Regions from separate parts of the Perlucidibaca sp. genome, predicted to be linked through region 3. Evidence: predicted binding sites of a transcription regulator. Region 3 holds the regulator's gene; each other region holds the start of a gene.
The links. The regulator sigma-54, encoded in region 3, starts transcription at its own class of promoters, with help from an activator protein. The targets are predictions, from matches to a motif close to ANTGGCATNNANNTTGCTNT.

Region 1 (3,243 bases), on a different contig from region 3:
GTAAATTCACCGCGTGAAATGGCATCTTTAATGTCACGTACGCGTGACATATCCACGTCTGGGCTCGCTTTAGCTAGGCTCTGTGCGCGCTCCGTCAGCGTGGGTAATACGTCTTTATTTGCGTTCGACGAGGTGCTCGTTTCAGCCTTAAACAGTGACGGGGACTCACTGCTGCGCGACTCAATGCGGCGAATGACATTCGACGACGCACCATCCACTTTGTTCAGCATGGCTGAAACTCCTTAAAACAAGATGCTATGGAGTGATATCGGCACGTATCCGGCAAACTTTAGAAAATATTTCCAGTATTCAGGGCTAATTGGCGCGTACCAATTCCACATCGGAGGCACTGACAATCACGGCATCAATGATCCGTCCGGTACTGTTGTTCCTCACCCGAATGCGTTGGCCTATGCCGCCGTTGTCCAACGCCTCAACGACGGCCCGAATTTGGATGCTGCCCTGATCGGCCGTGAGGGTAAGCGATCGACCGCGCTCCACGATTGTTTTCGCGCGCAAGACGCTTTCACACAGTACCGTTCCCGAGGCCAAGGTCATTTTCGCTTCGTAGGCCGTGAGTGTGTCTTTATCAAAGGCGGCGCAGGGCAGGCTGGCAACATCTCGGCGCTGCCGTTGCCAATGTGCGGCATTGAAGGGTGTTGCCGCCATGATGGTTCGATTAGCAACCCAGACCCACTGTTGACGACTCAGGCTCATCGGTAGAAATAAGCGCCAGCCCGGTTTGTCATTGCATGACACAGCAACATGAACTTTCTGCTGGGAGTTCTGGCCCGGCGCAATTGTGAAACTTAAGGGTTGTGTACAGGCGGCGAGTTTAACTCTGGGGTCGAGTTCGCCGGCGCGCACCATCGCGGGCTCTTCACCTGAATGAGCCATTTGCGCCAATAGCCATTGTTCTGCTTGTAGGCGCAGTGCGGCCACGTTTTGCATAGAAGCAGACGCGGCACTCACGTTTTGGCCAGGCAAAAATGCCGTCAGGGCTAGTGCTATTCCTGCGCGATATGTCCAAGGAGCGTGATGCATAGCGTCAGATTTCCGACAGCCTATTAGGCGATACCAGACACTACGCAAAGCCTGTGCCATCTCCCCGCCAGAAATCTGGCAGTCCCGACAAAGCCTTGTCATTGCACGCAAAAATCCAGGTCAAAATTTAGGTAAGCAATTGAAATATTTAGCTAAATAAAACTGGCACATGCCTTGCTTTGATCGCTTACGACGATGTTATCGGCAGCGCATCGAGAAACTTTAGGCGGACCAGATTATGGCCATCACATTCGATAAAGCATTAGGCATTCATGAGCAGGCCCTTATGTTGAGGGCCCAGCGTAATGAAATTTTGGCGACCAATATCGCTAACGCCGACACGCCTAACTATAAGGCCAGAGATATTGATTTCGCTGCCGCGATGGAGCGTGCTCGTCCTAGGGCTGGGACTCAGTTCGTGACACTGCAGGCCACACACAGTGGCCATATCGGTGTAGATGGCCAGAGCCAATTATCTCCACTGGGGGCTCAGCTTCAGTACCGCACACCTCACCAACCCAGCCTGGATGGCAATACGGTTGAGATGCATATCGAGCAATCGGCCTATGCCGATAACGCGTTGCGGTATCAGGCCTCGCTGCAGTTCCTCGGTAGCAAATTTTCCAGTCTGAAAAATGTCATTACGGGAGGTCGCTAATCATGGCCAGTATTTTAGACATTGCCGGTTCTGCCATGAATGCTCAGATGCTGCGGCTTAACACCACGGCCAGTAATTTGGCTAATGCCAATACGGTCAGCTCCACCGAGCAAGGGGCATACCGTGCAAAGCAGACGGTATTTGCCACGGTCATGGAGACCTCCAATGCATTGTCGGCTAGTCCTGCAGGTAATCCTGTCGGGGGCGTCAATGTGCCGGAAATTGTGGAAAGCCAGGCGCCCGTTCCCAAGCGCTATGAGCCGGGTAACCCGATGGCCGATGCCGACGGCTATGTCTACGCCTCTAACGTCAATGAGGTGGAAGAGATGGCCAACATGATCTCGGCCTCACGCAGTTATCAAAGTAATGCCGAAATTTTTAATACCACTAAAACCTTGATGCTGCGCACCTTGCAGCTCGGCCAATAAGCAGGAGTTGAGGTCATGGATATTGCAACCTATCTCGGTAATAGCTCCAGCGCTGCTTCTGGTGTGTCGGCTACACCCACTGCACCTGCCCGTAAAAAGGATTTAGGCGCGCTGAATCAAGAAGATTTTATGCAGCTCATGTTGCAGCAGCTGAAGTCGCAGGACCCGTTCAAGCCCACTGATAACACTCAGTTCATCGCGCAAATGGCTCAGCTCAGCAGCGTGACGGGCATTAGTGAAATGAAAAACTCGTTGGTGGACGTGGTGGACTCATTGCGTAGCTCACAAGTGCTTAGCGCCTCGAACTTGCTAGGACGTGACGTCTTGGTCAGTAAGGACACCTTCAGCCTGAGTGCTGCAGCGCCCAGTGTTATGGGCCAAATTGAGTTAGCCAAGCCCGCGCAGCAGGTAGACATCGAAATCCGTAACGCGGCTGGAGAGGTCGTGCGTCGTATGCAATCTGGCGCACAAGCTGCAGGACCCTTGCAGTTTGCTTGGGATGGCAAAGATGACAGCGGCGCAACCGTGGCGGCTGGAGACTACAAGATTCAAGCCACTGCCATGACCAATGGTCAGCGTTTGGCCATTGAAATGCAGATGCGAGCACCCGTTACGGGCGTGAGCCTACCGACCGGGGGGCAAGGCCCTCAGTTGCAAGTTCAAGGCCTCGGCACACTTAAATTATCTGATGTGAAAGAAGTGGGCTAAGCCCACATACCGTCCAATTTCGGAGAAATACCATGAGCTTTCGTATCGCACTCAGTGGCTTGAACTCAGCAGCCACCCACTTAGATGTCACTGCCCACAACATTGCCAACGTCAACACGGCCGGCTTTAAGTCCTCGCGCGCGTTGTTTTCGGATGTGTTTGCTACCGCCAGTAATGATCTGTCGGCCACGGCGACCGGGGCAGGTGTGCAGGTGGCCTCGATTCAGCAAAAATTTGGTCAAGGTAATGTGGACTTCACCAACAACAACCTCGATATGGCCATCAGTGGCGAAGGCTTCTTTGTTATGAAGGGGCGCGAGGGCACGGTCTATACACGAGCAGGTGCTTTTAGCGTGGATCGCGAAGGCTATGTGGTGAATAACGACTTGCAGCGTCTACAAGTAT
Region 2 (3,243 bases), on a different contig from region 3:
TTCCACTGATGTGTCGTGATGGCTTGCTCTTTATCGGCCATTCAGAGTCGTTATTGCACTTGAGTGAGCTGTTTAAGCTGCGCGGTAAAACGGTTTATGAGTTGCGTCAGACGGGCAAAGTGACATGACACGCCTACTGCAGCGTGCCGTTAGAGGTCAGCCCTTACCGGGGGATGACTATCTCGCACGCAATCGATTTCATGATCATCAATTCAACTGTGATGTTGTGAAAATTATGCCCGGCGAATTTTTCGTCAGCTCCGGCAACGTTGCGCTAGCGACGGTGCTGGGTTCGTGTGTGTCTGCGTGCCTTTGGGACCCTGTCACCCGAGTAGGTGGCATGAATCACTTTATGTTGGCCGATGCTCGGGGAAGAGCGGACAGCATGCGCTACGGACAGTTTGCTATGGATACCTTGCTTCAGCATCTCTTAGCTGCCGGTGCGTTGGCGAATAGCATCGAGGCGAAACTGTTTGGCGGTGCTCGTGTTATGCGAGGACTCACGCACAGTGAGGTTGGACGCCAAAATGTGAGCTTTGCCTTGGCGTATTTAAAAAAACAAGACATCCCGCTGGCCGCTAGTGATCTCGGGGAAACCTGCCCCCGTAAGCTGTATTTTTTTCCGGATAGCGGTCAGGTCAAGCTTCGGCGCCTGCGAGCGGATGAAAGCTCTTTAGTGATTCGCGAAGAGCAAGAGTACCAACAGCGCATGATTCGAGGGGTCTGAAATGACAAGTTTAGCTTCTGATACAGACTCCCTCAGCACACAAAAAATCCGTGTGGTGGTGGTGGATGACTCGCCTTCGATGCGCTTATTGCTGGAGAAAATGATAAATGCCGAAAGCGATATGGTGGTGGTGGGGTGCGCAGAGGACCCATTTGCTGCCCGCGAAATTATTCGTGAGTTACAGCCAGACGTGGTGACCTTAGACATTGAAATGCCTGGCATGGATGGTCTGGACTTTCTCGAACGCCTGATGCGTCTGAATCCCATTCCGGTGCTGATGATTTCCAGCCGCACCGAGCAAGGCAGTGATTTTACCTTGCAGGCGCTGGAGCTGGGCGCGGTAGATGTGGTGTGTAAGCAAGGGTTGGGAGGAAAAGACGGCTTATCCGCGATGGCTAAAGAGGTCACGGATAAAATTCGACTTGCTGACCACAATGCCTCCCAGTCCCGGCGCAGAAACCCCATGCAAGTGATTGACTCTGCCCTTGTTAGTCCAACGAATGCAGCTTTTAACGCGGCCAAAATTATTCTGGTGGGCGCATCTACCGGTGGCACAGAAGCCCTGAAGCAATTTATTGAGGTTCTTCCCCCTAATTCGCCGCCCGTCTTGATTGCCCAGCACATGCCCGAAGGCTTTACGGCACGGTTTGCTAAGCGCTTAGACGATTGTTGCAAGGTAAGAGTAAAAGAAGCCGTGGATAAAGACATTGTGCAAGCTGGTTGGGTGTATATCGCGCCCGGTCACTCACACCTTGAAATTCATCGTCGCAGCGATGGTCGTTTTGAAACGCGTTTATCTAGCGCGCCAGAGGTGAATCGTCATCGCCCTTCAGTCGATGTGCTCTTTGATGCAGCGGCTAAAACCGTAGGCGCCAAAGCCATAGCCGTGTTGTTGACGGGTATGGGAAAAGATGGCGCCGCTGGCTTGCTGCGTTTGCGCGAGCAGGGCGCTTATACGCTGACTCAAAGTGCAGAAAGTTGTGTGGTCTACGGTATGCCCCGAGCGGCAGTGGAGATGGGGGCATCGCAAGCTTGTGGCGCGCCTTCTGAATTGGCGAGCAAGGTGCTTGCCGCCGCCCGTCAGGCCTAAGTCTCACTCCGCCAGTATTTTGACGATCGTCAACGAGACGACGCTTTAAAGTGGCTGCAGATTTATAAGCCATTGAATAATATGGTAAATTTAGTTGGCACATGAGTTGCTTTGTTAACAATATGGCGGGTCAATATTGTTAGGAAATTAACTCATGAACAAGAAAGTCATCATCCTTAGCCTCGTGGGTGTGCTGGTTTTAGCCGGCACTGTGGGTGGCACCTTACTTCTTGCTAAAAACTTTTTGATGCCTCCGGCAGTCAGTGCTGCGGCCACAAGCCCAGCCGCTGAACCTAAGCCATTGGTAAAAGAAGCTCAGTACAAAACCATTGATCCTACTTTTGTCGTCAACATTCAAGACGGCGCTCGCTATCGCTTTTTGCAGGTAGAAGTAGACGTGATGACGCGCGATACCACCGCGATCGCACGGCTCGAAAAGGTCATGCCACGCGTGAAAAGCGAGCTGACCATGCTCTTTGGTTCCTTGCTTCGCGAAAACGTACAAACCATCGATGGGCAAAAAGCACTGCAAGCGCAAGCACTGGAGCTGATTAACAACGTCTTAAAAGAAGAGACAGGGAGTGACGGAATAGCCGCCGTTTATTTCACCAAATTTGTTGTGCAATAAACGGAGCAGGTCATGAACGAGATTCTAGAGCCGGCTGAAATTGATGCGCTCATGCATGAAATGCGTGGACCGGAAACGGCTCAGCCTCAGGCTGCCGATGGCCGCGATCGCTATGACTTTGCCACACAAGACTATGCCGTTCAGCGCCTAATTCCTGCGCTCTCGTTAGTGCAAACGCAATTTGCCGAGGCGTTAAAGCAGCGCTTACGCCAGCTATCCCCCGATATCCAGGGTGTGAGAGCCGAGCGTATTGCGGTCATGAAATTTGGTGAGTTGCAACGCATGCTCACGCCGCCTTGCGATATCAGTGTGATTCTCGCATCGCCCTTGGGTGCTCCCATTTATTTGGTGTTTGAGGCCGACTTGGTCTTTGCCCTGGTCGATCAATTTTTCGGTGGCCGAGGCGGGGTAGGAATTAAGCGACTGCAAAGTGAGTTTTCGCCTTCCGAGGCGCGCTTTATGCAACAGCTTGGGCGCACGTTGCTGCCGGACTTGGGGCAGGCCTGGCATAGCGTGGTGGATATTTCTCCGACGCTGTTAGAGCGCCACAGTGACCTGCGCTTTGTCGATCACCTCAAGCAAAGCGATAACCTGCTGGCCGCGCGCTTCGCGATCACCATGCCCGGTCATGACTGTGGCGTATGGATGTTGGTGCCTTGGGCGGCCATTGATCCTGTTCGGGAGCATCTGGGCGGGCAGGGTCGCGCCAGCCGCCAAGAGCATGATGAGCAGTGGCGTCAGCGCTTGCTCGCCGGTATCGAGGCCACCAGCTTAAGTGTCGTGGCACGTCTGAATGAA
Region 3 (3,243 bases):
GCCCAGCATAGGCTGGGCATTCAATGGTAAGCAGTACAGTTACAAGTGCCTGGGTAAGGCTCAGTGCATCTGGTGCTTTTCTTTGTGTCGCACAATTTGTCGGTCTAACTTATCCGACAGCGCGTCGATGGCGGCATAGAGGTCCTCAGATTCTGCGATGGCAAAGAGCTTTGCCCCCGACGTTCGGATGACGGCCTCGGCCTTTTGGACCAGCTTATCGACGCTGAGAATAACTTGCATACTGGTGATGTGGTCGAAGTGTCGCTCGACCTTAGATAGCTTGCTGGCGGTGTAGTCTTTCAGCGCACTGGTGAGTTCAACGTGGTGTCCACTAATGGTCATCTGCATGAGACGCTTCCTCGCTTTCGTGGGTGACGACAGCGGGGGCCGGAGCTTCCAGCGTTCAGCGGGTCGGACGGGCAGAGTGGCCTTGCAGCCAAGGTGTCCGGGCGGCCTGTCGAGGATGGAAGCAGAGGTCCCCAGTTAAAACTGAGTGACACGGTACATACTTCACTACATTCAACAACCGGTATGCTTTGACTCTAGCATAGGGCCAAGGGCTTAAAGCAAGCGTTTTCTGTCGCTCGATGAGGCGATATTGAGTGACTCTCTGTACTTGGCGATGGTGCGTCTTGCAACTTCAATACCTTGCGCTTGAAGAAGATCAGCAATTTTGTTGTCGCTCAGTGGCTTTTTCGGGTTTTCGGCCGCAACCAGCTGTTTGATCATGGCGCGAATGGCCGTGGATGAGGCCTCGCCACCGGCACTGGTGCTGACATGGGAGGAGAAAAAGTACTTCAGCTCAAACAGGCCGCGCGGTGTATGCAGGAACTTTTGAGTCGTGACGCGGGAGATGGTGGACTCATGCAAACCCACTTCGTCCGCAACGTCACGCAAAATCAAGGGTTTCATGGCGACGGGGCCATCGTCTAAAAAGCCCCGTTGATGCTCCACGATGCAGCTGGCGACTTTAAGCAAGGTCTCGTGGCGGCTTTGCAGGCTCTTGATGAGCCAGCGTGCTTCCTGCAAATGATCGCGAATAAATTGGTTGTCACGGGTGCTGTCGGCACGACGCAGCATAGAGGCATAACCACTGTTAACGCGCAGTCGTGGGGCTGCATCCGGATTCAGCTCGACACGCCAGCGGCCATTCATTTTACGCACGACTACGTCCGGAATGAGGGCCTTGTCATCGGCGCTTGCCCAGCCTTCACCGGGGTGCGGCGTGAGTTCGCGGATAAGTTTAAGTGCACGATGTACAGCCGCTTCGCTGAGCTTTGTGAGGCGCATCATGCCCGCTAAATCGCCATTGGCGAGACGGTCGCAATGATCGCGTAAAAGCAATCGAGCGTCGGCGAGTCCGGGGGTGGCGTCATCACGCTGTCCGAGCTGAATGAGTAGACATTCAGCTAAGTTGCGAGCGGCGACACCGGGAGGATCGAATTGCTGCACTCGATGTAGAACAGCAATGATTTCATCTTCTTCAGCTTCTTGCTGACGCCAATGCAGGGCCGTAGCTGCCAGCTCTTCTAAGCTAACGGTGAGATAGCCACGCGCATCGAGACCATCAATAATGGCTTCAGCAATGAGCCGATCGAGGTCTGAAAAGCGCGTGAGGTTGAGCTGCCAGCGTAGGTGATCTTGCAGCGTCTCAGCCAGAGCACTGCGGCTTTCGATGGGATCGCCATCTTCATCGAGGCTGTCGCCACCGCCACTGCCGCTGGTGCCGGCATAAATATCATCCCAAGCGGTATCAACGGGCAATTCGTTGGGAAGGTCGTGCTGGTGATCTAGATCCAGCGTTTGGCTTGCCGCATCAACCGTTTCGGGCGTTCCGGCAGTTACCTGAGTGATGGGGTCGGAGGATGCATCAGATCCGTCATCAAGCTCTAGCAGGGGATTACTGTCGAGCGCCGCTTGAACCTCTTGTTGAAGCTCAAGTGTAGACAGTTGCAGCAGCTTAATGGCTTGCTGCAGCTGCGGCGTCATGGTGAGGTGTTGCCCTAGCCCCATTTGGAGCCCGATTTTCATCACAGTGAGAACTGCTCCCCAAGATAGACTTCACGCACCAATGGATTGGCTAAAATCTCAGCGGGCGTGCCCTCGGCAATTTCAACGCCGGCGCTAACGATGTAGGCCTTCTCACATATGTCGAGTGTTTCGCGCACATTGTGGTCGGTAATTAAAACGCCAATGCCCCGCTGCTTCAGGTGCATGATGATGCCTTTGATGTCGGCCACCGAAATCGGGTCGACACCGGCAAATGGTTCATCGAGCAAAATAAACTGCGGGTCACTGGCGAGTGCGCGTGCGATCTCAACACGACGGCGTTCTCCGCCAGACAAACTCATGCCAAGGTTGGTACGAATATGGCCAATATGAAACTCGGCCAGCAGGGATTCAAGCTTGGCTTGCTGAGCGGCTTTATCCAGGTCGTTACGTGTTTCTAAAATCGCTAAAATATTGTCTTGCACGCTGAGCTTGCGAAAAATGGACGCCTCTTGCGGCAAGTAGCCAATGCCTTTCTGGGCGCGGCCGTGCATGGGTAGGTGCGAAATGTCCTCGTCATCGAGGCGAATGCGACCGTTATCCATGGGGACGAGGCCCACAATCATATAAAAGCTAGTGGTTTTTCCGGCGCCATTAGGGCCGAGTAGACCAACAATTTGCGCGCTTTCTACGGCTAAGCTCACATCTTTAACAACGGTCCGACCTTTATAGCTTTTAGCTAAACCATCCACCCGCAGGATGCTCATGGTTTCGCACTCCCAGTGCTGCTGGCGGGCGAGGGTGTTTTAGTGCTGTTGCGAGCCGAGGGCGGAAAGGTGAGCTGTACACGTTGACTGGCGTCACTGGTGGCCTCTATTTGCTTACGCAACGTGGAGTAAACGATGCGCGGACCGCTGAAGCTCGCATTGTCTTGGCGCAAAATGGCATTGCCCAACAGCGTGATCACGCCGGTGGTGTTATCAAAAATAATCTCGTTCGCATCCGCTTTGACTAAGCCTTTGGCGGGGTCCGTTTTTTGCTCATAGTGCGCAGGCTTGCCCAAAGTGCGGGCATTTAAGAGGTTGCCCTCTGCATCGACTTTAAGGGTCAGTGAGTCGCCGTTTACCCGTAGCGTACCCTGCACAATTTGAACTTTGCCGCGATAAATGGCCTCACCTGACTTTTCGTCAAAGCGCGCATTGTCGGCAGTGATTTGAATGGGTTGCTGAGCATCTTCGGGCAACGCTAAGGCGG

Region 1: a site for sigma-54 is predicted at 1,206-1,225, ahead of flgB (flagellar basal body rod protein FlgB). Genes of this name have one in related genera too.
Region 2: a site for sigma-54 is predicted at 1,911-1,930, ahead of AC14IB_RS07700 (flagellar basal body-associated FliL family protein). Genes of this name have one in related genera too.

The regions. Positions count from the first base shown of each region.
Region 1 covers NZ_JBXMRC010000026.1:37,025-40,267, reverse strand. The annotation lists gene flgM (flagellar biosynthesis anti-sigma factor FlgM) at 1-230, opposite strand, end outside; gene flgA (flagellar basal body P-ring formation chaperone FlgA) at 316-1,044, opposite strand; gene flgB (flagellar basal body rod protein FlgB) at 1,283-1,702, shown strand; gene flgC (flagellar basal body rod protein FlgC) at 1,705-2,130, shown strand; gene AC14IB_RS07600 (flagellar hook assembly protein FlgD) at 2,146-2,838, shown strand; gene flgE (flagellar hook protein FlgE) at 2,871-3,243, shown strand, end outside.
Region 2 covers NZ_JBXMRC010000026.1:52,166-55,408, reverse strand. The annotation lists gene AC14IB_RS07715 (CheR family methyltransferase) at 1-128, shown strand, start outside; gene cheD (chemoreceptor glutamine deamidase CheD) at 125-727, shown strand; gene AC14IB_RS07705 (protein-glutamate methylesterase/protein-glutamine glutaminase) at 729-1,817, shown strand; gene AC14IB_RS07700 (flagellar basal body-associated FliL family protein) at 1,972-2,445, shown strand; gene AC14IB_RS07695 (flagellar motor switch protein FliM) at 2,458-3,243, shown strand, end outside.
Region 3 covers NZ_JBXMRC010000022.1:11,379-14,621, reverse strand. The annotation lists gene hpf (ribosome hibernation-promoting factor, HPF/YfiA family) at 61-348, opposite strand; gene AC14IB_RS06050 (RNA polymerase factor sigma-54) at 562-2,031, opposite strand; gene lptB (LPS export ABC transporter ATP-binding protein) at 2,031-2,756, opposite strand; gene lptA (lipopolysaccharide transport periplasmic protein LptA) at 2,753-3,243, opposite strand, start outside.